DNA from 4 places in the Comamonas sp. UBA7528 genome. Region 1 is predicted to be linked to each of the others. Evidence: predicted binding sites of a transcription regulator. Region 1 holds the regulator's gene; each other region holds the start of a gene.
The links. Region 1 encodes LexA, which represses DNA repair genes until DNA is damaged. Its sites were predicted from a motif close to ACTGTATNNNNATACAGT; they were not measured.

Region 2: the regulator LexA is predicted to act here: its motif matches at 2,890-2,907, upstream of B3349_RS10535 (DNA topoisomerase IV subunit B).
Region 3: the regulator LexA is predicted to act here: its motif matches at 5,285-5,302, upstream of recA (recombinase RecA).
Region 4: the regulator LexA is predicted to act here: its motif matches at 5,092-5,109, upstream of B3349_RS04415 (VRR-NUC domain-containing protein).

Annotation. Positions count from the first base shown of each region.
Region 1 is NZ_DLMU01000009.1:32,956-40,162, reverse strand. It holds gene pdxH (pyridoxamine 5'-phosphate oxidase) at 337-999, opposite strand; gene B3349_RS11375 (hypothetical protein) at 1,165-1,542, opposite strand; gene lexA (transcriptional repressor LexA) at 1,781-2,452, opposite strand; gene B3349_RS11365 (asparaginase) at 2,534-3,523, shown strand; gene B3349_RS11360 (sensor domain-containing diguanylate cyclase) at 3,745-5,178, shown strand; gene adk (adenylate kinase) at 5,324-5,980, opposite strand; gene kdsB (3-deoxy-manno-octulosonate cytidylyltransferase) at 6,378-7,166, opposite strand; gene B3349_RS11345 (Trm112 family protein) at 7,191-7,207, opposite strand, start outside.
Region 2 is NZ_DLMU01000008.1:328,866-336,072, forward strand. It holds gene B3349_RS10515 (class I SAM-dependent methyltransferase) at 1-389, opposite strand, end outside; gene B3349_RS10520 (SDR family oxidoreductase) at 454-1,266, opposite strand; gene B3349_RS10525 (hypothetical protein) at 1,309-1,476, opposite strand; gene B3349_RS10530 (MFS transporter) at 1,515-2,708, opposite strand; gene B3349_RS10535 (DNA topoisomerase IV subunit B) at 2,941-4,920, shown strand; gene B3349_RS10540 (lytic transglycosylase domain-containing protein) at 4,930-5,889, shown strand; gene parC (DNA topoisomerase IV subunit A) at 5,886-7,207, shown strand, end outside.
Region 3 is NZ_DLMU01000003.1:165,595-172,801, reverse strand. It holds gene B3349_RS03775 (tripartite tricarboxylate transporter substrate binding protein BugE) at 80-1,054, opposite strand; gene B3349_RS03770 (LysR substrate-binding domain-containing protein) at 1,162-2,133, shown strand; gene B3349_RS03765 (sensor histidine kinase) at 2,192-3,643, opposite strand; gene B3349_RS03760 (response regulator) at 3,747-4,421, opposite strand; gene B3349_RS03755 (MarR family winged helix-turn-helix transcriptional regulator) at 4,710-5,213, opposite strand; gene recA (recombinase RecA) at 5,362-6,480, shown strand; gene recX (recombination regulator RecX) at 6,660-7,121, shown strand; gene B3349_RS03740 (MgtC/SapB family protein) at 7,152-7,207, opposite strand, start outside.
Region 4 is NZ_DLMU01000004.1:63,954-71,160, reverse strand. It holds gene B3349_RS04430 (hypothetical protein) at 62-256, shown strand; gene B3349_RS04425 (hypothetical protein) at 267-461, shown strand; gene B3349_RS04420 (helicase C-terminal domain-containing protein) at 797-3,364, opposite strand; gene B3349_RS04415 (VRR-NUC domain-containing protein) at 3,361-5,052, opposite strand; gene B3349_RS04410 (type 1 glutamine amidotransferase) at 5,318-6,163, shown strand; gene B3349_RS04405 (YkvA family protein) at 6,212-6,508, opposite strand; gene B3349_RS04400 (response regulator) at 6,758-7,207, shown strand, end outside.

The DNA.
Region 1 (7,207 bases):
CAGGTCCGGGGGCGCTGCTCTTTGACCTTGTCCATCTGCCGCAGTAGCCTGTGCGGACCCTTTATTGCTTCGTTGAACTGTGCGTTGGGTCGCGTGGCACCAGGGCCAGATCAGTGCCGAGCGGGCGTCCCGCTGTCGCAGCAGGGGGAGTGCGCGGCGGTGTACCTGGTGGCAGGAGCACAGGGCTGCTACTCACAGGCTTCGGCGCAGAAAAAAGCCCCGGGTGCGCGAGCGCCGGGGCTTGGGGGCACCACCTAGACTTGGCGCGTACACCGATATGTGTTGTATCGGCATCTGCGGCGGGGACTTGAGCGGTTTGGGTCTAAAAAGCGCCATTCAGGGCGCAAGACGCTCCCGCACCCAGACCAGGCTGTCGTCTGGCCCGCTTTCGGCGCGGTAGCGCAAGCGGTCATGCAAGCGGCTTTTGCGGCCCTGCCAGAATTCCCAGCGGTCGGGCACCAGACGGAAGCCGCCCCAGTGCGGGGGGCGCGGGGGCTTGAGCAGGAACTGGGCGCCATATTTGGCTGCGTTGGTTACCAGTACGCTGCGGCCGGAAATGACCTGGCTTTGCGGGCTGGCCCAGGCGCCAATGCGGGAGTCCAGCGGGCGGCTGTGAAAGTAGGTGTCGCTTTCTTCATCGCTGACGCGTTCGACCCGGCCTTCGATGCGCACCACGCGCTCCAGCTCCACCCAGTGGAACTGCAATGCCGCAAACGGGTTGCCCGCCAGCTCGTTGCCTTTGCGGCTGTCGTAATTGGTGTACCAGACGATGCCGCGTGCGTCATAGCCCTTGATGAGCACGATGCGTGTGCTGGGGCGCAGGTCATTGCCGACCGTGGCGACGGTCATGGCATTGGGTTCGGCCACCTGTGCGCTCACGGCTTCCTGCAACCACTGGTCGAACTGCGCCAGGGGATCGGCTTTGGACGCTTCTTCATTGAGTTCTGCGCGCTCGTAGCTCTTGCGCAGGTCGGCGATGTTTGCAGAAATCTGGCTCATCCCGCCATTGTGCCTCCTGCATGCGGCAGTGTGGTACTCGCAGCAAGTGGGGTACAAGCCTGAGAGAGCAAGTGCAGGACGCTGTGCTCAGGGAGGGGGCAGGTACACAGCCGCAGACCACGACGCACGGCAGCCATGCGGGCATGGCGCAGGGCGGATGCGGCTTCAGCCTGCCAGGGACACCGTTTCGGCGCGGCTCATGTGCTCCAGGGCGGCGCAGACATCGGCCATGCGGCCGCTGAGCACTATGCGGGCGCGATCGCCCACATCACGGCGCAGGACGCGTACCTTGTCGTCCATGGCCACGCTGAAATAGCGGTTGTCATTGGCGCTGGCTGTACTGCCGCTCACGCCGAGCAAGCGGAGCGTGGTGAACGCGGGATCCGGGGTGTTCCGTTGCGCACGGGCGCCGGATGCTGCGGTGGATGCAGCAGACGCTGCCGCACGACGACCGCCCAGAACTGAGCGGCGATGGGCAGGCATGGACAACGGGGCAGTAAGGGTGAAGCCGGCCGGGGTGCTGGTAGTGGTGAACAGGCGCATGGAGGAGCTCGCTTTCTGTCGTGCAGTTTTCCGGGCAAACCTACTCCCTCAGGCTGCACACACCTGATTGGAGAGAGAAATTCAGGACAAAGCAGTCTCTGCACGGCCGCGCGGGCCGTGGGAGAGCGCTGTAGTGGTGACGAAAGCGGGCTGGGCGGCGCTTCCGTTGTCAAAGGCCTGGCGCAGTGGTGGCAACGCCCAGGGCGTCACTGCGCGACCAGACCGAAAGTCTCTGCGCTTACATGTGCGCCGAGTTGCGGATCAGGCCTACGGCCAGCCCTTCGATGGCGAAGGGCTCCTCAGGATTGACCTGGATGACGGGGTAGTCGGGGTTTTCGGGCAGCAGTTCGATCTGCGAGCCAGTGCGGCGCAGGCGCTTGACGGTGACGTCGTCACCCAGGCGGGCCACGACGATCTGGCCATTGCGGGCCTCGCGCGTGGACTGGACGGCCAGCAGGTCGCCGTCCAGGATGCCGGCGTCCCGCATGGACATGCCGCGCACCTTCAGCAGGTAGTCGGGCTTGTGGGCGAACATGCTGGCCTCCACCGAATAGGTCTGGTCGATGTGTTCTTGCGCCAAAATGGGCGATCCCGCAGCGACGCGCCCCACCAGCGGCAGCAGCAGCGGCTGCATGGCAGTCAGAGGTAGTGCAAAGATGTTGCCGCGGGCTGCGTTGATGCTGCGCACGGTGTCCACACACAGGCGAATGCCGCGTGATGTGCCACTGACCAGCTCGATCACGCCCTTGCGGGCCAGGGCCTTGAGGTGTTCCTCGGAGGCATTGGCCGACTTGAAGCCCAGTGTGCTGGCGATCTCGGCCCGGGTCGGGGGCGCGCCAGTGCGGCTGATGGCAGACTGGATCAGATCCAGAATCTGCTGCTGCCGGGGGGTGAGCTTGGGGTGGTCCATGGGCATTCCTTGATCGGTGGGGATGAATACTGTGTGTTCATCCAGTACCTGTATTTTTGACCAGTTTGCAAAGGACTGCAAGTGGAAAGTGGCAAGACCATCGTCATTCTGGGGACCGGCGGCACGATTGCCGGGGTGGCAGACCATGCGGGCGCCCATGTGGGCTACCGTCCGGCCCAGTTGGGTGTGGCGCAGCTGCTGCAGGCGGTGCCGGATTTGGAGCGCGTTGCAAATGCACCACTGCAGGCCGAACAAGTGGCCCAGCTGGACAGCAAGGACATGGACCACGCCACCTGGCATGCGCTCGCCGTGCGCTGCAGCCTGCTCCTGGAGCGCGCTGATGTCGGTGGCATTGTCATCACCCATGGCACCGACACACTGGAAGAAACCGCCTGGTTTCTGCAGTGTGTGCTGCAGCCATCCAAGCCCGTGGTCCTGACCTGTGCCATGCGTCCGGCCAGCGCCATTTCAGCCGATGGCCCGGGCAATCTGCGGGATGCGGTGATCAGCGTGGCCGATGCCTGTGCTGCAGGGCGCGGTGTGCTGGCCGTGGTGGCTGGGATGGTGTTCAGTGCCCGCCAGGTGCGCAAGGTGCACCCCTACCGGGTGGATGCATTCGACGGCGGTGACAGCGGCCCGCTGGGCTGGGTGGAGGAGGGGCGGGTGCGCTGGGCCGGCGCCGTGGACGGGGCTGCTCTGTCGGCACCGAAGATTCCGCCGGTGGGTGCGCTGCGCCCGCCTGCCGAATGGCCCCAGGTGGAAATTCTGTTGAGCCATGCAGGCTGCAGCGGCCCGGTGATGCAGGCCGTGGTCCAAGCGCTGTGCAAAGCTGGCGTACGCGGGTTGGTGGTGGCTGGCACGGGCAACGGTACCACCCACCAAGCGCTGGATGCCGCACTCGAAGTGGCACAAAGCCGGGGCCTGGCGGTGCGCCGCAGCACACGTTGCGAGCGCGGGCGCATTGTGCAGGCCGAAGACGCTGATGACAGTCGTGTCAGCGCCTTGTCTGCCGTGAAGGCGCGCACCAGCCTGATGCTGGAGTTGATGGGCTGGCCGCGCACGGACCGTTAGCCCGAAGTTCGGGCGGGTGCAGCAGATCTCGCACAGCCCGGGTCTGCACGTCGCTCCACAGCGCTGGCTGGACGGGGCTGTCGTGTGCTGCGCACGAAATCCTCACAAAAACTTACAACCGGTAGATAAGAGGAATGTGCACCCGGCGCGGTAGGCAATAATCGCGCACGGAGGTGTTAGTGGTGACCAATTCTCTCGCGAGCGGCCTGGATTTTGAGGACATGTTTGACCTCGCCCCCATATCCCTGTGGATGGAGGATTACAGCGGGCTCAAGCAGTTGTTCGCGCAATGGCGCGCCGCGGGCGTCACCGATTTGCAGCAGTTTCTGCGCGAAGACCCCCGGCGTGTGCAGCAGTGCAGCCAGTGCTTCCAGGTGCTGCGCGTCAACCAGTACACGCTGGAGCTTTTCAAGGCCCCTGACCAGGCCACGCTGCAAAACCGCCTGGATGAGGTATTTCGCGGCGATATGCACGATAGCATCGTCGCCGAACTGCTGGCCCTGTGGGACGGACAGCTGAGCTTTGCTAACCGCTCGGTGAACTATGCGCTGGATGGCCGGCGCATGGACATTCAGGTGCGTTTTCGCGTGCTGCCCGGCTATGAAGACAGCTGGAGCCGTGTGCTGGTGTCGCTGGAAGACGTCACCGCCGAGGTGATGAGCACGCAGCGTCTGCAGGCCAGCGAGCAGTATGCGCGGGATCTGTTTGCCCATTCCCCGGTCTCGCTGTGGGTGGAGGACTTCAGCGCGGTCAAGCAACTGCTGGACGAGGTGCGCGAGCGTGGCATTCGCGACTTCCGCACGTTCTTGAAGGTGCACCCTGAGTTCGTCACCCGCTGCATGCAGGAAATCCGCGTGATCGACGTGAACCAGCAGACATTGGAGATGTTCGGCGCCAGCAGCAAAGCCAATTTGCTGCACAACCTGGCCCAGGTGTTTCGCGGGGAGATGTACGACTCCTTTGCCGAGCAACTACAGGATCTGTGGGATGGCAAGCTGGTGCAGCAGCGCGAGGTGGTGAACTATTCGCTGACCGGCGATGTGCTGCACATCCACATGGAATTCGCCATCATGAACAGCCACATCCGGAACTGGGACCTGGTGCTGCTGTCCCTGGTTGACATCACGGCCCGCAAAAAGGCCGAGTCCTACCTGGAATACCTGGGTAAGCACGATGTGCTGACCCAGTTGCGCAACCGGGCCTTCTATACGGAAGAACTCAACCGTCTTTCGCGCAAGGGGCCTTGGCCGCTGTCGGTGATTGCGATCGACATGAATGGCCTCAAGGGCGTGAACGACGACCACGGCCACGCGGCAGGAGATGCCATGCTGCGTCGCATCGGCGAGGTGCTGACCAAGGCGGTAGATGCACCGGCCTGCGCGGCCCGCATAGGCGGCGATGAATTCATGGTGCTGCTGCCCGGCAGCGACGAGCGTGGCGCACAGGCCATGCAGGAGCGCATTCTGTCGCTGCTGGAGCTGAATAACCAGTTCTACCCCGGACAGACCATCCATCTGGCCATGGGCCATGCCTGCGGGCGGGAAGGTGCCAGCATGGAGGCGGTGGTGCACCGCGCCGACCAGGCCATGTATGTCGAGAAGATGCGGTTTTATGCGGGGCGCGCGCAGGACCGGCGGGTGGACAGCATGCCCTGACGCACCGGGCTCTGGAGGTGTCCGCAGTCCAGGCTGGCAGCTATTGTGTGCACATGAAAAAAGGCTGGTGTTGCCACCAGCCTTTTTTCTTTTGGCCGCTGTGCAGGTGTCGGCTGCGCAGCGGTTCTGCCACTGATCCGGGTGATCAGGAGGCGAGGGCGCCCAGTGCGCGGGCGGTGATCTCTTCCACGGTGCCCGTGCCGCTGATGGCACGGTACTTGGGGGCTGCTGCGGCGTCGGCCTTGGCCCAGTTGCTGTAGTAGTCCACCAGGGGGCGGGTCTGGTTGCTGTACACATCCAGGCGCTTCTTGACGGTTTCTTCCTTGTCGTCTTCGCGCTGCACCAGGGGCTCGCCAGTCACGTCGTCCTTGCCTTCGACCTTGGGCGGGTTGAACTTGACGTGGTAGGTGCGGCCCGAAGCGGGGTGGCTGCGGCGGCCGCTCATGCGCTCAATGATGGCGTCGAACGGCACGTCGATTTCCAGCACGTAGTCCAGCTTCACGCCGGCGGCCTTCATGGCATCGGCCTGGGGGATGGTGCGGGGGAAGCCGTCAAACAGGAAGCCGTTGGCGCAGTCAGCCTGAGCGATGCGTTCCTTGACCAGATTGATGATCAGGTCGTCGCTGACCAGCTGGCCTGCGTCCATCACGGCCTTGGCTTCCAGGCCCAGGGGGGTGCCGGCCTTGACAGCGGCGCGCAGCATGTCGCCGGTGGAGATCTGTGGAATGCCGTATTTCTGGCAGATGAAAGTGGCTTGCGTGCCTTTGCCGGCGCCAGGTGCGCCCAACAAGATCAGTTTCATGGAATTCCTCGGGATGTATGAAAGCGTGGCAGCGGTCCGGCACAAGAAACCCAGCTTCAAGCTGGGTGGATGGCGGACCGGCATATGTTTTTTCGCGGGCAAGGATAGCACGCGTGCACCTGACAGGCGCTTACACGGCGCTCGGGGCTGCACCGCTTGACGGCATGCCATGCGCCTGCCAGCACCGAGGCGGTGCACGGCGTGCCGCCAGCAAGCTGGTGCCGGGCTGCCCGCTGGTCTTGTGCAAGAGTGACTTGCGATCTTGTAGAAGACTTTTTTCGGGAAAAGCAAAAATGAGAGCTTTGCATGCCGATGCTCACAGGATTTGAAGAGGCTTTTGCATGCAAATCATTGAAATGTGAGCATAAACCGCTCTCATTTTGCGCTTTGTGACAGTTCAGCGACCGACCAGCAGCGCGCGCACGCGCTCCAGGTCTTCGGGCGTATCCACGCCAGCGCCGGGCGCATGCTGTGTCACATGCACGGCGATCTGGTGGCCGTGCCACAGCGCGCGCAGCTGCTCCAGCGCCTCCACCTGCTCGGTCGGAGCAGGTGTGAGCTGCGGAAACTGGCGCAAAAACCCTGCCCGGTATGCGTAAATTCCAATGTGGCGCAGTGGGCCATAGCCTGCGCTGGCACCGGTCTGCGCGGCCTGCCACCAGGCGGTGCCATTCTGGTCGCGGTGGTGGGGAATGGGGGCGCGGCTGAAGTAGTGCGCCAGCCCCACCGCATTGCACACCACTTTCACCACATTAGGGTTCTGGTAGTCCGCCAGGGCCTCGATGGGGTGGGCTGCGGTGGACATGCTGGCCTGCGGGCGATCCTGCAACAGGCGGGCCACGGCGCCGACCAATGCCGGATCGATCAGGGGCTCATCGCCTTGCACGTTGACCACGATGTCGTCGCCATCCAGGCCCAGCGCGGTGCAGGCCTCGGCCAGGCGGTCGCTGCCGCTGGGGTGGTCTTCGCGCGTGAGCACCGCCTGCACGCCGTGTTCGGCGCAGGCCTGCAGGATGGCGGGGCTGTCACCGGCCACCACGACGCGGGTCGCGCCGCTTTGCGCAGCCTGGCGTGCCACGCGCACCACCATGGGCAGGCCGGCAATGTCGGCCAGCGGCTTGTTGGGCAGGCGGCTGGAGGCCAGGCGCGCCGGGATCAGGACGGTGAACGGAGCGGCAGAAGACATGGCGGCAGGGCTTTCCAGGGAAATTCAGGCTTCCAGTTCTT
Region 2 (7,207 bases), on a different contig from region 1:
GCCTCGTTGCCCTGGCCGAAGGTTTCATACAGCAGCACGCCGCCGGGCGCCACGCTGTCCAGGATCTGGGGCCACAGGGGGCGCCACAGGTAATTGGTGACCACCACCGCGCCAAATTGCCGCCCTGGCAGCGGCCAGGGGCTGTTTTCGATATCGGCGCAGACCAGCTCGCCCAGACCGGGCAGGGCGGCCAGTGCGGTCGCATCGCGGTCCACCCCGGTCATGGTGTGACCATTGGCAGCCAGCCAGCGCAGGTGGCGGCCGCTGCCGCAGGCCACATCCAGCACGCTGCAACCGGCAGGCAGCAGATGGCGCCAGCGCTCGATCCAGGGGGAGGGCGCTTGCTGGGCATGCGGGAGTATGGAGGCAGGTGACGTGGCGTGGATCATGTAGAAAACTATAGCAGCCTGCGTTTCGGGGCCGGGTGGTGCAGACGGCCTGGACTGACCAGGGTCAATGGCTGCCGAGCGGACGCTGCAGGGCCGCCAGCGCCATGCGTTCCACCACGCCCGGGGCGATCAGCTTGACCCAGCGGCCCAGCCGCCCTTGGCGTGTCATGACCACCTCGCGTTGGCGGCGTTCCATGCCCTGCAGGATCAGCCGTGCACATTCGGCCACGGGCATGGCATGTTCTTCCTTCAGGCCGCTGACGCCTGCGGCCTGGCCTTGGGCGTTGTAGCCGTGGTAACGGATGCGGGTGTCCACCACGCCGGGGTAGGCCGTGGTCACGCTGACGTCGGCCGGTTTCAACTCGGCGCGCAGCGCTTCGAAAAAGCCGGCCTGGGCAAACTTGCTGGCGCTGTAGGCCGTACGCCCGGGCACGCCCACCAGCCCGGCCAGCGAGGACACGGCCACGATGCTGCCGTGCGAGGCTTTCAGGTGCGGCAAGGCCGCATGGGTGCACCACACACTGCCCCAGAAATTGGTGCGCATCAACTGCTCGTACCAGGCCAGGTGCTCGGCACTCACTTCTTCGAACAGGGCATGGGCCGATACGCCCGCGTTGTTGACCAGCACGTCCAGGCCGCCGAACTGCTGCACGCTCTGTGCCACCAGGGCGCGGCAGGCGGTTTCGTCGGAGACATCGGTGGGGACGGCCAGCAACTGGGCGCCGTGGGCCTGGCACTGGTCCGCCACGGCCTGCAGTTTGTCGAGGTTGCGCGCAGCCAGCGTGAGCTGCAGCGACTGCTGGTGGTGCCGTGCCAGCTGGAGTGCCATTTCGGCGCCGATGCCGTCAGAGGCACCGGTGATGAGAATGCGGGGCATGAGACCTCCCGGCCATGCCGCCGGGGCGGGCTGCCCCCAGGCTCAGAAGCAGGCCCAGACTTGGTTGGCGAGTGTGACCATGAAGTCCGGCTGCAGATACAGGGCAAACACTGCTGTCAGCACTGCGGCGATGGCCGCCCAGACCAGCGCCCGCTGCCAGCCGTGCAGCCGCGGCGGGACAGAGGGCGGGGCGGTGCTGGGGGTGTGCATGGCAGCGATGGTAGCGCTGAACGGCGGTGCGAGACCGATCAGGCGGTGGCCGGCTTGCGCACCAGGGCCTGCTCGCGCACCGGCAGGTTGACGACGGCGGCAAAAATGCCCAGCGCAATCGCCAGATACCAGACCATGTCGTAATTGCCGTTGCGGTCATACAGGTAGCCGCCCAGCCACACGCCCAGGAAGCTGCCCACCTGGTGGCTGCAGAACACAAAACCGCCCAGCATGGACAGATGCTGCACACCGAAGATCTGGGCGATGGTGGCATTGGTCAGCGGCACGGTGGACAGCCACAGAAAGCCCATGGCGGCCGAGAAGAGGTAGACCGACCAGGGCGACAGCGGGGCCAGCAGGAAGGCAATGATGACCACCGAGCGCAGTCCGTAGATACCCGACAGCAGGTAGCGCTTGGGCATTTTCTGGCCCAGATTCCCGGCAATGTAGGTGCCGAAGATGTTGAACAGGCCCACCAACGCCAGGGAATAGCTGGCCACCTGGGGCGCAATGCCAAAGTCCTTCAGGTAGCTGGGCATGTGCACGCCGATGAACATCACCTGAAAGCCGCAGACAAAGTAGCCCGACAGCAGCAGCACAAAGCTGGGGTTGGTCCAGGCTTCGGCCAGGGCCTGGCCGATGGTCTGGTCGCGCTGGGGCGCAGCACCTGCCGTGCGGCCAAAGCCGGGCTCGCGCAGGCCAAAGGCCAAGGCGGCAATCACCAGGGCAATCACCGCCAGGATCAGGAGCGCGTTGGACCAGCCGAACTGCGCAATCAGCCCGCCTTCGACCGGCACCATGAAGAATTGGCCGAACGAACCGGCAGCGGCCGTCACGCCCATGGCCCAGCTGCGGCGGTCGGGCGGAATCTGCCGGCCCAGCACGCCATAGATCACCGCATAGGTGGTGCCGGCCTGGGCCGCACCGATCAGCACCCCGGCCGTGAGTGCAAACAGCAAGGTGGAGGGCGACAGGGCCATGCCCACCAGGCCCAGCGCGTACAGGATGGCGCCGCCGATGAGCACCTTGAAGGCGCCCAGTTTGTCGGCCATCATGCCCACGAAAATGCCCAGCACGCCCCAGGACAGGTTCTGGATGGCAATCGCCAGGGCAAAGGATTCGCGGGTCCAGCCCATTTCCTGGGTGATGGGCTGCAGCCACAGGCCGAAGCCATGGCGTATGCCCATGGACAAGGTGACCACTGCGCCCCCGCACAGCAGCACCTGCAGCATGGACAGGCGGTTGGAGGTGTTGTTTTGGTTTTGCATAGCTGTGGAATGTATCCAGTTCACCCCCTGCCTGTGGGGCAGCCCCACCTCGCGAATGGACTCCGGCGCGACAGCCTGCTGTGTTAGCGTTGTGCCCGGAAATGCCCCGGCGCTGGCGCATGTGCAAGCAATGGCGTCAGGGGTAACTGTTTATTTATCCAGCTGTGCGCTGGCGCGCGCACTACAATCCGCCCCCATGGCAGCCAAACCCTCTACTTCCATTCCCGAATATTCGGAAGGTTCGATCCGTGTCCTCAAGGGCCTGGAGCCGGTCAAGCAACGCCCCGGCATGTACACCCGCACCGACAACCCCCTGCACCTCCTGCAGGAGGTGATCGACAACGCGGCCGACGAAGCCCTGGCCGGCTACGGCAAGCGCATCAAGGTCTCGCTGCATACCGATGGCTCGGTCAGCGTGGAAGACGATGGCCGCGGCATTCCCTTTGGTCTGCACCCCGAAGAAGGCGCTCCCGTGGTGGAGCTGGTCTTCACCCGCCTGCATGCCGGCGGCAAGTTCGACAAGGGCCAGGGCGGCGCCTACAGCTTCTCCGGCGGTCTGCACGGCGTGGGCGTGTCGGTGACGAATGCACTGTCCACCCGTTTGGAAGTCACCGTGCACCGTGACGGCCAGGTGGCCCATCTGGTGTTTGCTGGTGGCGATGTGGTCGAGCACCTGACCGTGCGCCCGCTGCAAAGCGGCGAGCGCAAGCAGGGCACCACCGTGCGCGCCTGGCCGGACGCCAAATACTTTGAATCGTCCAACCTGCCCATGGGCGAGATGGTGCACCTGCTGCGCAGCAAGGCGGTGCTGATGCCCGGCGTGAGCGTGTCCCTGGTCAACGACAAGAACCGCGACACGCAAAGCTGGCAGTACAAGGGCGGCCTGCGCGACTACCTGGCGCAAAGCCTGACGGGCGATCCCGTCATTCCCCTGTTCGAGGCAGAGGGCTTTGCCGACCGGCACAACGACAACTTTGCCGAAGGCGAAGGTGCGGCCTGGTGTGTGGCCTTCACCGAAGAAGGGGCACCGCTGCGCGAGAGCTATGTCAACCTGATTCCCACCACCGCTGGCGGCACGCACGACAGCGGCCTGCGCGACGGCCTGTTCCAGGCGGTCAAGGCGTTCATCGACATGCATTCGTTGCTGCCCAAGGGCGTCAAGCTGATGCCAGACGATGTGTTTGCCCGCGCCAGCTATGTGCTCTCGGCCAAGGTGCTTGACCCCCAGTTCCAGGGGCAGATCAAGGAGCGCCTGAATTCCCGCGACGCCGTGCGCCTGGTCTCGGGCTTTGTGCGCCCGGCGCTGGAGCTGTGGCTGAACGAGCATGTGGAGCACGGCAAGAAGCTGGCCGAACTGGCCATCAAGGCCGCACAGACGCGCCAGCGCGCCGGCCAGAAGGTGGAGAAGCGCAAGGGCTCCGGCGTGGCCGTGCTGCCCGGCAAGCTCACCGACTGCGAAAGCCGCGATCTGGCCCACAACGAGGTGTTCCTGGTCGAAGGGGACTCGGCCGGCGGCTCCGCCAAGATGGGACGGGACAAGGAGACCCAGGCCGTGCTGCCGCTGCGCGGCAAGGTGCTCAACACCTGGGAAGTGGACCGCGACCGCCTGTTTGCCAACACCGAAATTCACGACATCTCGGTGGCCATCGGTGTCGATCCGCATGGCCCCGATGACACGGTGGATCTGTCCGGCCTGCGCTACGGCAAGATCTGCATCCTGTCCGATGCGGACGTGGACGGCTCCCATATCCAGGTGCTGCTGCTGACGCTGTTCTTCAAGCATTTCCCCAAGCTGATGGATGCCGGTCATGTCTGCATCGCCCGTCCGCCGCTGTTCCGCGTGGATGTGCCGGCGCGCGGCAAGAAGCCTGCGGCCAAGGTGTATGCGCTGGACGAAAGCGAGCTGAACGCCATCCTGGAGAAAGCGGCCAAGGAAGGTGTGGCGCGCGAGAAATGCCAGATCAGCCGCTTCAAGGGCCTGGGCGAGATGAACGCCGAGCAGCTGTGGGAAACCACGCTCAACCCCGACACGCGCCGCCTGCTGCCGGTGCAGGTCGACACCATGCCGCTGCAGGAGACGGAGCACCTGATGACCCGTTTGATGGGCAAGGGCGAGGCCGCCTCGCGCCGTGAGCTGATGGAGCTGCACGGCGACGCGGTGGATCTGGACATCTGAGGCCCTGCCATGCCGCTGTCTTTCATTGCATGGCTGCAGACTTTTCGGGCAGGGCCGCAGCGCGCGGCACGCCTGGCGGGACTGCGCCTGTGCGGTGAACGAGGGCTGAGCCCAAAGAGCCAGGGGTGGGCCCGGTATCGACAGCTGCTGCTGACCCTTGGGGTGGCGGCTGCCGCGCTGGCGCTGCCCGGCGCGGCCCGGGCCGATATCTGGGCCTATGTGGATGGTCAGGGCGTGACCCACTTTGCGGCCGAGCCGCTGGACGAACGCTACCGCCTGTTCTTCCAGGGCGATGATTTCGATTCGCAGCGCGATGGCACGCCCCGGCACAGGGGCAACGGCTCGGGCCTGAAGGTGGACGCGGCTTCCGTGGCATCGGCCAGCAAGCTGGCGGCGTATTTCTCGTCCTCGGCCCAGTACCAGCGGGTGCGCCGCCATGTGGAGCACACCGCGCAGAATGCTGGCCTGGATGGCGAGTTGCTTAAGGCCTTGATCGCCACCGAATCCGGCTTCGATGTGGATGTGGTCTCGCCCAAGGGCGCCGTGGGGCTGATGCAGCTGCTGCCGGCCACGGCCGAGCGCTTTGGCGTGCGCGCCGATGCGCGCCGCTCGGTGGCCCACAAGCTGACCGACCCCGCCACCAATCTGCAGGCCGGTGCCCGCTACCTGAAGTACCTGATTGCCATGTTCCCGGGCCGGCTGGACCTGGCGCTGGCCGCTTACAACGCAGGGGAAAACGCGGTCAAACGTTTTGGCCAGGCGATTCCTCCGTACAAAGAAACCCAAAACTATGTCCGCACCGTGCTGGCGCTGTACGAACAGCTGCAGCCCGGCGCCTCCATGGCGGCTTCGGTGGCCACGCGCGGTGGCCGCCAAGCGGCCGTCCCCGGCACAGGCCGGGTGCGCATGGAGTTGCGCGGCGACCAGCCGGCTGCGGACCTGAGTACTACCCCGAACTTTCTTCCATGAGTGACCATTTGACGCTAGACCTTGCACCCCCCGCCGAGGGCGGTGACTCGCTGGACCTGGGCGCCTACGCCCAGCGCGCCTACCTGGAATATGCCCTGTCCGTGGTGAAGGGCCGGGCCCTGCCCGATGTGGCCGATGGCCTCAAGCCCGTACAGCGCCGCATTCTGTACGCCATGGACCGCATGGGCCTGTCCTATGGCGGCAGCACCGGCAACACCGCGGCCAAGCCGGTCAAGAGCGCTCGCGTGGTGGGTGACGTGCTGGGCCGTTTCCACCCCCACGGAGACCAGTCCGCTTACGACGCGCTGGTGCGCATGGCGCAGGATTTCAACCAGCGCTACCCGCTGGTGGACGGTCAGGGCAACTTCGGCAGCCGCGACGGCGACGGTGCCGCAGCCATGCGGTACACCGAAGCCCGGTTGTCCAAGATCACGCGCTTGCTGCTGGACGAGATCGATCAGGGCACAGTGGATTTCGTGCCCAACTACGACGGCAGCACCGAAGAACCCCAGCAGTTGCCCGCGCGCCTGCCGTTCTCGCTGCTCAACGGCGCCAGCGGCATCGCCGTGGGTCTGGCCACCGAAATTCCCAGCCACAACCTGCAGGAAGTGGCCGAAGCCTGCGTGGCGCTGATCAAGAAGCCCGCACTGGCCGATGAGGAGCTGTTTGCGCTGATTCCCGGTCCCGATTACCCCGGTGGTGGCCAGATCATCAGCAGCAGCCACGACATTGCCGAGGCCTACCGCAGCGGCCGCGGCAGCCTGAAGGTGCGCGCGCGCTGGACGATCGAGGAGCTGGCGCGCGGCCAGTGGCAGTTGGTGGTCAACGAGCTGCCTCCGGGCGTGAGCACGCAGAAAGTGCTGGAAGAGATCGAGGACATCACCAACCCCAAGGTCAAGACCGGCAAGAAGGCACTGACGCAGGAGCAGAACCAGCTCAAGGCCAGCATGCTGGCGGTGCTGGACGGGGTGCGCGACGAGTCCAGCAAAGACGCAGCGGTGCGCATCGTTTTCGAGCCCAAGACCGGCAAGGTGCCGCAGGCCGAGCTGGTGGTGGCGTTGCTCGCCCACACCAGCCTGGAAACGTCCAGCTCCATCAACATGACCTGCATTGGGCTGGATGGCAAACCGGTGCAGAAGCCGCTGCGCCAGATGCTGGAAGAGTGGATCGACTTCCGCCAGGCCACCATCACCCGCCGCAGCGAATACCGCCTGGCCAAGGTGCTGGACCGCATCCACATCCTGGAGGGCCGCCAGGCCGTGCTGCTGAATATCGATGAGGTGATTGCCCTCATCCGTGCCAGTGACGAGCCCAAGCC
Region 3 (7,207 bases), on a different contig from region 1:
CACCGCCTGACGGCCGTGGGCTTTCTTTTTGCCATGTCCTGGGCCGACCGGCAACGCCGGCGGCCCCTGGGGGAAAGACTCAGTCGATCTGGATCTTGGCGTCCACGGCCACCTTCTTCATGGTGGCCACGGCGGTCTGGATCTGCTTGGAGAAGTCGGCAGTGGACGAACCCGAGGGGTACAGACCCTGGGAGGACATGCGCTTTTGCACAGCGGGGTCCTTCAGTGCGGCCACCACGGCTTTTTGCACGCGTTCCACCTGGGCGGCAGGCATGCTCTTGGGCGCCACCAGACCGAACCACGACGGGTTGTTCAGGTCGGGGTGACCGGCTTCGGCGTAGGTCGGCACGTCGGGCAGCACGTCCAAGCGCTGGGGCCAGGACACGGCGATGGCGCGCAGCTTGCCGGCCTTCACGTGGGGCAGGGACGCGGCCACCTGGTCAAAGTAGACGGGCACCTGGCCGCCCAGCACGTCGTTGATGGCCGGGCCTGCACCACGGTAGGGAATGTGCAGCATGTCGGTGCCGGTGCTGCGCTTGAACTGTTCGCCCCACATGTGGCCGATGGTGCCGTTGCCGGGAGTGGCGTAGGACACCTTACCGGGGTTGGCCTTCAGGTAGGCCACCAGTTCGGCAAAGTTCTTCACCGGCAGGATGGCGGGGTTCACCATGATCACGCCCGGGGCCTTGACGATTTCGGTCACGCCCACGAAATCCTTGATGGCGTCATAGGGCAGCTTGCTCAGCACGGCGGGGTTCACGCCATGGGTGGACAGCGTGGCGATACCGAAGGTCACGCCGTCGTTGGCACGGGCCACTTCGGCCATGCCGATGGAGCCGCCGGCGCCGGCCTTGTTCTCGATCACCACGGTCTGGCTCAGCAGCTTGCCCAGCACGTCCTGCAGATTGCGCGGCACCATGTCGGTAGCACCTCCGGGCGGGAAGGGCACGATGATGCGGATGGGACGGCTGGTGTCCTGTGCCAGGGCCATACCGGGCGCAGCTGCCACGGCAGTGGCGGCAGCCACGGAGGAGAGGAAGTGACGACGTTGCATCTGAGGATTCCGATAGTCAGAGGAGAGAGAAAAGAAGGGTAAGGGATTTGTCCAGCTGACAAAAGCAATAGCTGTGCCTGTTATCATTCCTTAAAGGAATCAAATCAGTGTCTTCCAGCCTGTTACCCCTGCGGCGCCTGACGCCCCCTGTCCACCTGCTGCGGGCCTTCTCCACCGTAGCCCGGTTTGGCGGTGTGTCACGCGCTGCCGAAGCCCTGCACCTGACCCAGAGCGCGGTGAGCAAACAGGTACAGGAGCTGGAAAAATGGGTGGGCGTGCCACTGTTCGAGCGTAACCGCAAACGTTTGACCCTGAGCTCTGCGGGCGAACGCTATGAGAAATCGGTGCGCGCCCTGCTGTCGCAGCTGGAGTCTGCCACGCTGGAATTGATCACCAGCAGCGATGGCGGCGGTGCACTGCACCTGTCCACCCTGCCGACGTTTGGCGCCAAGTGGCTCATTCCAAAGCTTCCTGATTTCCAGACCCGCCACCCCCAGGTGACGCTGCATTTCGTGCCCTATGTGCAAGGCTATGACTTTGGCAGCCCCACGCTGGACTGTGCCATCCTGTTTGGCGACGGCCACTGGCCCAACACCCGCGCCCACTACCTGACCGGGCGCGAAGTGGTGCTGATCGCCCCGCGCAACCCGGAACAGACCATCCGCACCCCGGCCGACGTGGCGCACTGCACGCGGCTGCGCCATGTGACCGTGCCTCAGGCCTGGTCGCGCTGGAGCGAGACCTATGGCGTGGAAGACATGGACCCGCTCAGCGGCCCGCAGTTTGACCAGTTCCAGACCATCATCCGCGCCGTGCAGGCCGGCATGGGCGTGGCCCTGGTGCCCCGCTGCCTGGTGCAGGATGAAATCAACGCCGGCCTGGTGAGCGAGCCCCTGCCGCAGCACAGCGTGCTCAGCGACCAGGGCTACTGGCTGTGCTACCCCGAGACGCGCGCCAACCTGACCCCGCTGCAGCAGTTCCGCGACTGGCTTCTGGCCAAGGTCGAAGCGGCGGCCGAAGCCGAGGCCAGCCTGTCTGCCTCTCCCCGCCCGGCGCTGGCGTTCCCCGACCTGGCATAAGACGCACCGGGCTGGCCGCAAGCCACGGTGCCGCTGGGCGCACTCTTCGACGCCGCCCCTACTCCGCCACCTGGGCCGGAAAGCGCACCGTGAAGCGGGCACCGGGCATGGGCTGGCCCGGGTGCACATCTTCCAGCGCCACCTGGGCGCCATGCTGGCGGGCAATCTCCAGCACGATGGGCAGACCCAGGCCGGAGCCGTCGGCCTCGGTGCCCAGCGCCCGGTAGAACGGCTGGAAGACCAGATCGCGCTCGGCCTCGGGCACACCGGGGCCGGTGTCTTCCACCTGCAGCACCACCACGCGGCCGAACGGATCGGGCAGCACGCGCACCGTCACCAGACCGGGCTGTGCATTGCTGGACGGGGTGTAGTTGATGGCGTTGTCCACCAGGTTGCGCACCAGCTCCTGCAGCAGCGTGGCATTGCCCCAGACCTGCAGGGCCATGGTGCCGGGTTCTGCGCCGTCGTAGCCCAGGTCAATGTGCTTGTCCATGGCACGGGGCAGGCAGTCCTGCACCACCTCGATCACCAGCTCGGCCATGTCGCAGGGAGTGCGCTGCAGCGCCGTGCTGGCGCCTTCGGCCCGGGCCAGCGACAGCAGCTGGTTGACGGTGTGCGTGGCGCGGATGGAGCTGCGCCCGATCTGCTGCAGCGAGCGTTTCAGGTCTTCGTTGCTGGTCCCCGGGCGCTGGGCCAGATCGGCCTGCATGCGCAAGCCGGCCAGCGGGGTCTTGAGCTGGTGGGCCGCATCCGCCAGAAAGCGTTTTTGTGTGGCAATGGAATCGTTCAGCCGCCGCAGCAAATCGTTCACCGCATCCACCAGCGGCGCCACCTCCATGGGCACGGCCTTGTGGTTCAGCGGCGACAGGTCGTCGGGCTTGCGCGCACGGATGCGCTCTTCCAGCCGGTGCAGTGGCTTGATGCCACGCGCCAGCGCCAGCCACACCAGCAGCACCGACAGCGGCAGGATGACAAACTGCGGCAGCATCACGCCCTTGATGATTTCCGCCGCCAGCACGCTGCGCTTTTCACGCGTTTCTGCCACCTGTACCAGTGCCAGCACCTCCTGGTCCAGCGGCACCCGCACCCAGATCGAGGCCACGCGGATGTCCACGCCGCGCAGATCGTCGTCGCGCAGCTGTACCTGGCCGATGCTGGCTTCGAAGCCACCGCCGGTTTCCGGCGGCATGGGGAACTCGCGCTCGCCCGACAGCAGCACGCCTTTGGCGCCCAGCACCTGGTAGTACACCATGTCGGAATCGTCGGCGCGCAGCAGCTCGCTGGCCGGACGCGGCATGTGGAACTGCAGCTGCCCGTCGCTGACCACCAGCAGCTGCGCCAGCGCCTGGGCGTTGTACTCCAGCGCACGGTCGAACGGCTTGTTGGCCAGCTCCTGCGCCACCAGCCAGGTCAACGCCAGCGACACCGGCCACAGCAGCAGCAGCGGCGTGAGCATCCAGTCGAGGATCTCGCCAAACAGGGACCGCTGTTCACGCTGGAAGATGTTCAAGGTGCAGGTTCACGCCAGGGGCCGGCAAAGGTGGCCCGGAACAAAACCGCCACGGCGGACACCGCGGCGCAGGACAGGCCGCGCGCACCGGGCGCGCAGCCCCTCAGTGGTTGATCTTCTCCAGACAATAGCCCAGGCCGCGCACGGTGGCGATGCGGATGGGACCGCGCTCGATCTTCTTGCGCAGGCGGTGGATGTAGACCTCGATGGCATTGTTGCTGACCTCTTCGCCCCACTCGCACAGGCGTTCCACCAGCTGGTCCTTGCTGACCAGACGGCCTGCACGCTGCAGCAGCACTTCCAGCAGGCCCAGCTCGCGGGCGGACAGCTCCACCATCTTGCCGTCGATGGTGGCCACGCGCCCGGCCTGGTCGTACACCAGCGGGCCGTGCTTGACGGTGCTGCTGGTGCCTCCCATGCCCCGGCGCGTCAGCGCACGCACGCGGGCTTCGAGCTCCTGCAGGCTGAAGGGCTTGGCCATGTAGTCGTCGGCACCGAAATCCAGCCCCTGCACGCGCTCCTCCACGCTGTCGGCGGCGGTGAGGATCAGCACCGGCAGCGCATCGCCCCGGCTGCGCATCTTCTTGAGCACTTCCAGCCCATGCATCTTGGGCAGGCCCAGGTCCAGGATCAGCAGGTCGAACTGGTCGTTGGTCATCAGCGCGGCATCGGCCTCGCTGCCACTGGACACATGGTCCACCACGGCACCAGCGCCGCGCAGGCTGCGCAGCAATCCATCGGCCAGCACCTGATCATCTTCGGCGATGAGTATGCGCATGGGGGTCTCCTGAAGGCGCCGCAGTCGGGCCGCGGTCGTTTATGTCTTGATGCTTCGGATGGCACTGTGAAGTGCGCCGCACCAGCCTGTCGGCCAGCCGAACCATTCTAGAAGCCGCCCATCCCCCGCACCAGCGGACTTCCCCCGGGAAAACACCCGGTTCACCTGTACGGAAGCTGACATTCACGCCGGTCTTGATGCAAGTCATTTCCGCGCGCATCCGGCAGTCCCCGGCCGCTGGCGCCGACAGACGGTACCGTGCCGTCCCGCGCGCCTGCCCACAGGCACTCAGGCCAGCGTGCCGCTGTCGCCGGCGTAGGCCTCCAGGCCAATCTGGACCACGGTGGCCACATCCTGGCCCACCGATTCCACAAACTCTGCCTCGGCCTGGGCCACGGCGTCATGGAAGGCCTGCAGCCAGTCCAGCCCGGTGGGCGTGAAGCACACGCGCCGCGCGCGCCGGTCGTGCGGATCGGACTCCCGCGTGACCAACCCCCAGGCCACGCACTGGTCCACCAGATCGGCCATGGCCTGCTTGCTCATGCCCGCGCGCTCGGCCAGGTCGGTGATGCGGTCGCCCGCCAGCGACAGGTGGCGGGTGATATGGATGTGCGCCGCACTCACCTGGTCGCGCGCCGCCAGGTTGGACAGCGCCAGCGGCACGGCCACATCGCGTGCCATCAGCTGCAGCACGCGGGCGTCGAACTGGCGCATGGCATGGCCCAGCAGCCGGCCCAGGTGGGTCTGGCGCCAGGCATCGCTGGGGGGAATGGCGTGGGGAAGTTCGCTCATGGCCCCATGGTAATTTAGTCAGGCAAACTGACTAAATATTTGTGGAATTGGCAAAACAGCACCCCTAAACTACTGTTCAAGCATCCAGCCTGTTATTCATTCCAGTGGCTGCACCCCATCCCGCCAAACCCTTCCAAGGAGAGTTTTCATGAACGCCATTGCCGCCAAGTCCGCCGACGCCAACAGCGAAAAAGCCAAGGCACTTGCTGCCGCCCTCGCCCAGATCGAAAAGCAATTCGGCAAAGGCACCATCATGAAGCTGGGCGAAGGCGAAGCGGCCCAGGACATCCAGGTGGTGTCCACCGGCTCGCTGGGCCTGGACATCGCTCTGGGCGTGGGCGGCCTGCCCCGCGGCCGCGTGATCGAAATCTACGGCCCGGAATCCTCGGGCAAGACCACGCTGACACTGCAGGTCATTGCCGAGATGCAAAAGCAAGGCGGCACCTGCGCCTTCATCGACGCCGAACATGCACTGGACACCGGCTACGCCCAGAAGCTGGGTGTGAACCTGAGCGAAGTGCTGATCAGCCAGCCCGACACCGGTGAGCAGGCGCTGGAAATCTGCGACAGCCTGGTGCGCTCCGGCGCCGTGGACCTGATCGTGATCGACTCGGTCGCCGCGCTGACCCCCAAGGCCGAAATCGAAGGCGAAATGGGCGACCAGCTGCCCGGTCTGCAGGCCCGCCTGATGAGCCAGGCACTGCGCAAGCTGACCGCCACCATCAAGAAGACCAACTGCATGGTCATCTTCATCAACCAGATCCGCATGAAGATCGGTGTGATGTTCGGCTCGCCCGAAACCACCACCGGCGGTAACGCGCTGAAGTTCTACGCCTCGGTGCGCCTGGACATCCGCCGCACCGGCACCATCAAGAAGGGCGACGAAGCCATCGGTAACGAAACCAAGGTCAAGGTCGTCAAGAACAAGGTTTCGCCTCCGTTCAAGACCGCCGAGTTCGACATCCTGTTCGGTGAAGGCATCAGCCGCGAAGGCGAGATCCTGGACATGGGCGTGAACGCCAAGATCCTGGAAAAGTCCGGCGCCTGGTATGCCTACAACGGCGAGAAGATCGGCCAGGGCCGCGACAACTCGCGTGAATTCCTGCGCGAGAACCCCGCACTGGCCGTGGAAATCGAGAACAAGGTGCGCGACAGCCTGGGCATTGCCCTGCTGCCCGTGGCCGCCGGCGAAGACGCCGCCAAGCCCGCCAAGGGCAAGAAAGGCGACAAGAACGCCACGGTGGATGAAGACGGCGTGATCGGCTAAAGCCCCCGAGCGGTTGTCCCCTCGCCACGCCAGGGGACTGCCGCCGGGCCAGGGCAGCGCCTGCCTGCGGCCTGCAGCGCACAGGCCTACGGTCGCTGCCCGCCGCCGCGTCACCACACAGGTTTGCCATCTTTGCGCAGGGTTCCCTGCGCCTTTTTTGTTTCTGGAGCGTGCACCGCATGGGCTTTGCCAAACTCTCCCTCACCGGCCGCGCGCTGCGGCTGCTGGCCCAGCGCGAGCACTCGCGGCTCGAGCTGGAGCGCAAGCTGGCCGCCCATGTGGACGAAGGCGACGATCTGGCCGCCGTGCTGGATGCGCTGGAGGCCAAGAACTTCATCAACCCGGAACGGGTGGCCCAGTCCGTGGTCTACACCCGCAGCAAAAAGCTGGGCACGGCCCGCGTGGTGCAGGAACTGCGCAACAAGGGCCTGGACGATGACACCGTGCGTGCGGCCACCGCACAGCTGCGCGCCACCGAACACGCCCGCGCCTGGGCAGTGTGGCAGCAGAAGTTCGGCCAGCCGCCCGCCACGCCCCAGGAACGCATGAAGCAGATGCGCTTCCTGTCCAGCCGGGGCTTTGGTGGCGAGGTGGTGAGCAAGGTGGTCAAAGGCCAGCCCCCCGATCCCGACCACAGCTGATGCCGCATCGGCCCTGTGCAGGGCCCCGCCTCACCACAGCCGGCCCAGGACCCCGCCGGCCACCAGGGCCAGCAAGCCGCCGGTGA
Region 4 (7,207 bases), on a different contig from region 1:
GCACGACAAGGCCGAGCAACCCATATATCGAGGTGGCGTGAGCGGCTCTCAGGAGGCAAATATGTCAACCAAAACCAGCAACACCGATACAAGCCAGCATCGCTCGCCGAAGCGAGCGCCCGGAGAAGGTGTGGCGGCCGAACCGACCATCATCGCCGAGCAACACCGCAAGCCCAATACCGGGCCCCAATCCGTACCCAAGGAAAGTCGACCTGCTGCACCGGCTCCCAAGCCCGGGAAAAGCAGCCAGCAGTGAGGAGTGAGAGATGACGATGTCAAGCACACGCAAGCCCTCATTTCCCGAGGACGAGGAGATGGATCCCGTTGGCAAACCCTACCCCGAGCAGGAAAGTGAGGGCGATGATCCGCCCCATCCGCCATTCTCTCCAGACACCGAATCTGACATTCCCCAGGATCCCGAATCCGAACGCACAGTGATGCCGGACACGCCAAAAAAATAGACCGGGACGTCCCGTCAGCGAACGGCAGCGCTCCTCCATATCTCTCACCGCTGCGCCAGGGCGTAGGCGCGCTCCCCTGAACGGTCACCCCGGAACCGCCACCTCGCTGCGCACCCTGCAGTCAGTGCGCGAATCCGGCCCAGTTCTATCAGGCCGAACCGCAGTGGCGTTCTTCAGCCGCTCTAACGCCCCTTCAAGCGGGCGTCTCTGCCTGCCATGGCAGCCAGGCCCCAAGGACAACACCATGGAAGCCATCACCCACGGTGAAGCCCTGCGCAGCGCGCGATCGATGGAGGTCAATGTCCAGCCCGTACCTGCGGGGCCGTTCCGGTGTTTCACTCCACCTGCCACCATGACGGCAGCAGTGCCCTGACCTCGGCGCGCTGGAAGCGGTCATCCACCAGCACCACCACGCCCCGGTCCTGCTCGGTACGGATCACGCGGCCAGCGGCTTGCACCACCTTGCGCAAGCCAGGGTAAAGGTAGGTGTAGTCATGGCCCCGTCCGGCCCCCATGGCAGCATCCATGGCGCGCTGCATGGCTTCATTGACGGGATTGACCTGTGGCAGCCCCAGCGTGGCGACAAAAGCCCCAATCAGGCGGGTGCCAGGCAGGTCCACCCCTTCGGCAAAGGCGCCGCCCAGCACGGCCAGCCCCACGCCCTGGCCTCCTTCCACAAAACGCTCCAGAAAGGCCGCACGCCCGGTTTCGTCCATGCTGCGCTCCTGCTGCCACAACGGCAGCTGCGGGTGCAGGCGCTGCAAGCTGGCAGCCACGCGCTGGAGGTAGTCAAAGCTGCTGACAAAGCACAGGTAGTTGCCGGGCTGGCCGGCGTACTGCCGGGCGATCAGATCTACCAGGGGTACCAGCGATGCCTCGCGGTCGCGCCAGCGTGTGGAGACGTGGCGGGCAATGCGCACCTGCAGCTGGTGGGCGGCAAATGGCGCGTCCACCTCCAGCCAGGCGGTATCGACTGGCAGCCCCAGCAGATCGCGGTAGAACTGCGGCGGGCTGAGTGTGCCGGAAAACAGCACCGTGGCCTGGGCCGCCGCATGGCGCGCAGCCAGGTGCGGTGCGGGAATGACATTGCGTATGCACAGCGTGGAGGCCGGTGTGCGTGGCTGCCCGCCGCGAGCCGACAGCGGCGGCGCCAGTTGCACATCGAACAGCGCATGCGGACCAAACTGTTCAGCCAGGGCTTGAAAGTGCAGCAGCGCCCAGTACAGCGTCAGTACCGGGTCGCCCGTAGGCAAAGCCTGGTCGGCCTGCACATCGGCAATCGCACCGATGGCACGCTGCACCGCTACCTGCAACGCGGGAGGGATGGCGGCATAACTCTGGTAGTCCGCGTGGCTGGCGGTGTGGCTGCGGGCCAGCGGCCCGCACACGGTGTGGGGGGCCGCCTGGGCAAACAGTGGCAAGCTCTGTGCCCCCGGTGCTTCGTCTGCGTCGGAATCCGGCGCCTGCTGCGACAGGCCTGCTTGCGCCCTGTTCAGTGCACTCCACTGGCGCTGCAGGGCATCCAGCGCCTTCTTGACGGCCCCCGTGGCCGAACTGGCCGAGCGACGACGGGCGGCCGCCAGGTCGAACTGTGACAACGGTGCGGTGTACATGCTGCGGGCGCGCTCCAGCAGGTTGTGGGCCTCGTCCACCAGCACGCCCACACGCCAGCCTTGCTGCTGCGCCAGGGCATACAGCATGGCGGCGCTGTCGTAGAAATAGTGGTAGTCGGCCACCACCACATCGGCCCAGCGCGCCAGCTCCTGCGACAGGTAATAAGGGCAGATGCCATGCTGCAGCGCCACCTGGCGCACAGCAGAGCCGTCCCACAGTACCGGCGCCGCAGATGCAGACAGGGCCACGGCCTCACCCCGTGCCGCCGGCAGCCGGTCAAAAAACCCCTGTGCCAATGGGCAGGACTCCCCGTGACAGGCCTTGTCCGGGTGCTCGCAACTGGCATCACGTGGGCGCATTTGCAGCACCCGCAACGGTTCGTGCTGCCCCTGGGTCAATGCCGTCTGCATTTGCTCCAGCGCATGCAATGCCAGCCCATGGCCCGTGCCTTTGGCGGTCAGGAAAAACATCTTGTCCAGCCCGTTGCAAGTGTCCGAAGCGCTGGCTGCACCATGCACCGCGGAGCCAGGGGGCGTGGTGTCTGCAGCCGAGGCCGCTGTGGCGCCCTGCCCCGCCATGGCCTTGAGCATGGGGAAAATAGTGCCCAGCGTCTTGCCAATCCCGGTGGGGGCCTGGGCCATCAGGCACCGGCCTGCACTGGCGCTGCGGGCCGTGCGGTAGACCGCCACCGCCAGTTGCCGCTGCCCGGTGCGAAACGCCGCCATGGGAAAGGTCGCTGCCGCCAGCGCCGCATTGCGCTGCTGGCGGTGATGGGCTTCGCTGCGCGCCCAGTCCAGGTAAAGGCGGCAGTGCATGGCAAAAAACTGCTGCAACTCGTCGGCACTGCAGTCCTGCACCAGCACCGTTTCCTGTAGAGAGGGCGTGTGCACATACACCAGCGCCACGCTCAACCGCGCCAGTCCGCGTGCCTGGCACAGCAGATGGCCATAGACCTTGGCCTGTGCCCAGTGCAATGCGCGGTGGTGGGGGCGCACCGCGTCCAGCGGGCCGCGGTAGGTCTTGATTTCCTCCAACTGCAGCGCTAGCGCATCAAAACCATCGGCCCGGCCGCGCACCTGCAGGTCTTCAAACTGGCCACTGAGCGCGACCTCGGCTTCATACTTGCTGCCCGGTTGCGCCTGGCGGCGTTGCTGCACCACGGCATGGCCCTCCCTGCCTTCAAGCGCGCTGGGCGCTGGGGTGAAACGCAGGTCCAGATCACCACTGCGGGCCGTGAATTCGCACAGCGCACGCACGGCCACCGTCAGCGGGGCAGCGGCGCTGCTCATACCTCTTCACCAGCCCCCTGCCACTGCACATGGCAGACGCATACGGGAATGCCATGGGCGGCGCAATAGTCCAGCCAGCGGATCTGGTTGTCCTGCAGCTTGTCACCAGGCGCTTTGACTTCCACCAGCTCATAACGTCCTGCGCCCTCTGCGCGTTCAGGCCAGAAACGCACCAGATCGGGAAAGCCGGTGCGGTTGGCCTTCACGTCCCGCAACAGGCGGTCAAACAGCCGTTGCAGATGGACGGCTGGAATGCAGTCCAGCGCCAGAGCCAGCAACGCTTCACTCAACGCGCCCCAGCACACAAAGGGCGACTGCGTGCCCGCCTTGTCGGCAAAGCGCTGGCAGATGGTGGCGCGGTAACGGCCGTCCTGCAGCTCGGCCAGGCAGGCATCGAACAGGGGCTGGCGGCGGGCCACAAAGTCGGGAGCCCCCAGATCCGCCGGACCGCTTTGAAAGGGGTGGAAGAACGCCCCCGGCAGCGGTGCAAAAATCGCCGGCCAGCACAGCAGGCCGAACAGCGAGTTGATGAGCGCATTCTCCACATAGAACACCGGTGCCTCCGCGCGGTGCCAGTGGTCGCGCAATGCGTATTCCACGGCCACCGGCTGGGCAGGCGGCGCCAGCACGATCTCGCTGCACAGCGCAGCCACGGCCGGAGCCAACGCAGCCTGGCGGGGTGCGCCGCCCAGGCCCGCGTTGCGACGCAAGCGCGGCAGCATGCGGGCCACGCGCTGAGACTCCTCTTCACTTTCAGGTTCCGTCTGGGCCTGGGCCGCCAGGTCCAGGGCCAGGTCAAAGCACTGCATGCGCTCCAGCACGCGGATATGCCGGTGGCGGGCGCCGGGGTAGCGGCTGGCGGTGTAGGCCCGGGCAGCGGTTTCCCAGTCCTGCACCCGCTCGCATGCCTGGCCCAGGCGCAGCAGCAGCTTGGCGCGGCGCTGGCTCAGCCAGTGGTGGGGGCTTTCAAGCTGCCCAAGCGACTGCAGCAGTGCCCCGGCATCGCCCCCGGCATCCAGTGTCTGGCGGCTGGTGGAAATAGCCAGGTAGAAGTCCACATCGGCACGGCTCTGAAAAGCGCGTGAGGCGGCATCCAGCGCCACGGCTTCGTAGCGGAAAATGCCCAGATCGGCCAGCACAAACTCCGACCAGTCCTGGTGGAGGTTGCCAAAGAACATCAGCCGCAGCCGCTCGCACACCTCCCCCACCATCACGCGCCAGACAGGTTCCGTGGCCTGGGGGTGCCAGCCCGCATAGGGCTGAGGGTCCATCTGCCCGTCCAGCGCAGCCAGCATGTCGGCCTTGCGCAGCGTGGCCGCCAACCCGGCGCCTTTCAAGATATCCAGCAGTTCGGGCTTGGTGTGCAGGCCAAACAGCTCGGCCAGCGCCATGGGCTCCGAAGTGCTGAGCCAGCCCATCTGCAGCAGCGGCACGGCCGCCTGGGCACTGTCGCCGATTTCCGCATACACCAGTTTGCTGGCCCGAAACCACGGACCCTTGCGCATCACCATGCGCACCAGCAGGGCCTGTGCGGTCTCCGGCAACCGGGCAAACCCGGCCAGAAAGCCGGCCTCCTCTTCACCCAGCAGGTCCCCATAGCGCTGCCCCAACCAGTTCAGCGCACGCTGAAAGTTGTGCAGGTAATACAGGCGATGGGGCGGGAGGGCAGCAGGCTGCGGCGCAGACACGGGCGGGAAATTGCAGGAAGTGGCGGAAATGGGCAGGAACCTGTATTTTTATACAGATCCATCCACTCTGCCCGGCCAATGCCTACCGCGCTGCCAGGGCTATGGGCAGAACGGCGTGGCGCAAGGCATGCGGCCCCTCTGCCTGGCTACGCCAGCTTGACACCATCTTGATAGCCAACTGCGCAATCCCGACACGGGCTTGATGCCCGAATGCCTAAATTTCAGCCATCGCCACCACAGGCTGTAACACCCAGCCCTTTGATGTATGAAACCTGTCGCCATCCTCCAGCACGAAGCCGCACAAGGCCCCGGGGTACTTTGGGAACATTTGCAGCAGCAAGGCATTGCCTGTGAACTGATCAGCCCCTGCCAGGAAGGCCGCGCACCTGTGCGGGCGTCGGACTACCGCGGGGTGGTGGTGCTGGGCAGCAACCACTGCGCCAACGAGCAGCTGCGCTGGATCGAACAGGAACGTTGCCTGCTGCAGAGCGCACTGGCACACGACGTGCCCGTGCTGGGCCACTGCTTTGGCGCGCAGATGCTGGCCCGCGCCATGGGCGCTCGGGTGTGGCGCAACCCCTGCCCCAACATCGGCTGGAGCAACGTATGGGTCACACGCCAGGCGCAGGATCTGATGCAGCTGCCCCCCCGGATCACGCTGTTCAACTGGCATTACGACACGTTCGAGCTGCCCCAGGGCGCCTCGCGCAGCATGTACGGCGCGTTCTGCCTGAACAAAGGCTTTGTGCACGGCCGCCACTGGGCGTTTCAGGGCCACCTGGAAGTCACGGAGGACAGTGTCCGCGCCTGGTGCAGCGAAGGCCAGGACGAACTGCGCCACGCACCCGGCCCCGCCGTGCAGCGCGCACCGCAGATTCTGGCCCAGCTCCCCCAGCACTTGGCGCTGCTGCACGCCACGGCGCGGCGCACCTACAGCGCCTGGGCAGAGCAACTGGACCGGCCAACGCTGTTTCAGTTGGGGGCACTGCCCGGCGCGCCTGCCACTGCACCCCAGCCCGGACTGGACCAACCCGGCCCCGATCTGACACTGCAGTACCAGGCACCGCTGGCACAGCAGACCAAAGCCATCCTGGCGCGCGCTGTGGGCTGATCACGTCGATAACGTCGAACACCAGGAGCGCAGGCACGCGCCCTGGCCTCAGGGCGTGGCCTTGCCGGGGCTGCGCTGCGCCACCCGGGCCCGCAGCGTGGCCAGCAGCTCGGGCGGCAGGAACTTGAAGGCCAGCTGCAGCAGCAGAAAGGCGATCACCCCGTCATCCAGCCAGCCCAGAACGGGGATGAAGTCCGAGACAAAATCCACCGGGCTGACCACGTACAACGCTGCCAGCACCGTGGCCAGCTTGGCAGCCTTGGGCGCACGCGGATCCCGCAGCACCGCCCAGGCGAGCCGCAGCTCCTTGCGAAACACCGACAGCAGACGACCAAGCTTCCACATGACAGACCTTTCTCTCCACGCCAGCGGGTCCCGCAGCAACATACCCCGCGACCCGTTCACCACATGCGGACAATTTGGCAGATGACAAGGGCTGCTGCTGTCAGCAATTGCTGCAGAGCGTCCAAGGAATTCTGCCTCGCTCGCCTGCCGGCCCGGGCACGCCACGACAACCCTCCTTTAATACTGCGATAACCCTGCATTTCTAGAATCACTGGTTTTTTGCGCGCGTGGGCGTGCAGGGGCAGCGGCATGCACATACTGATCGTGGAAGACAACAGCCTCGTGGCCAGCGGCATCAAGGCCGGTCTGGAGCTGCACGGCTTTGCCTGCGACATTGCCCCCAACCTGGCCCTCGCCGACCGCCATCTGACTGCGGGACATTTCGACGCCTGTGTGCTGGACCTGGGCCTGCCCGACGGTGACGGCCTGGCCCTGCTGCGCAGCTGGCGCGCTGGCGGCCTGCAGCTGCCGGTGCTGATACTGACCGCGCGCGGCACCATCGAAGACAAGGTGGCCGGCTTTCAGACCGGCACCGACGACTACCTGACCAAGCCCTTCGACCTGCAGGAACTGGTGCTGCGCCTGCACGCGCTGCTGCGCCGCGCCGGCGGCCGTGCCACCGACCTGATAGCGCTGGGGGACTGCCAGGTGAACGCCGGCACCGGCGAAGTTTGGCGCAATGGTCAGTTGGTGGAGCTG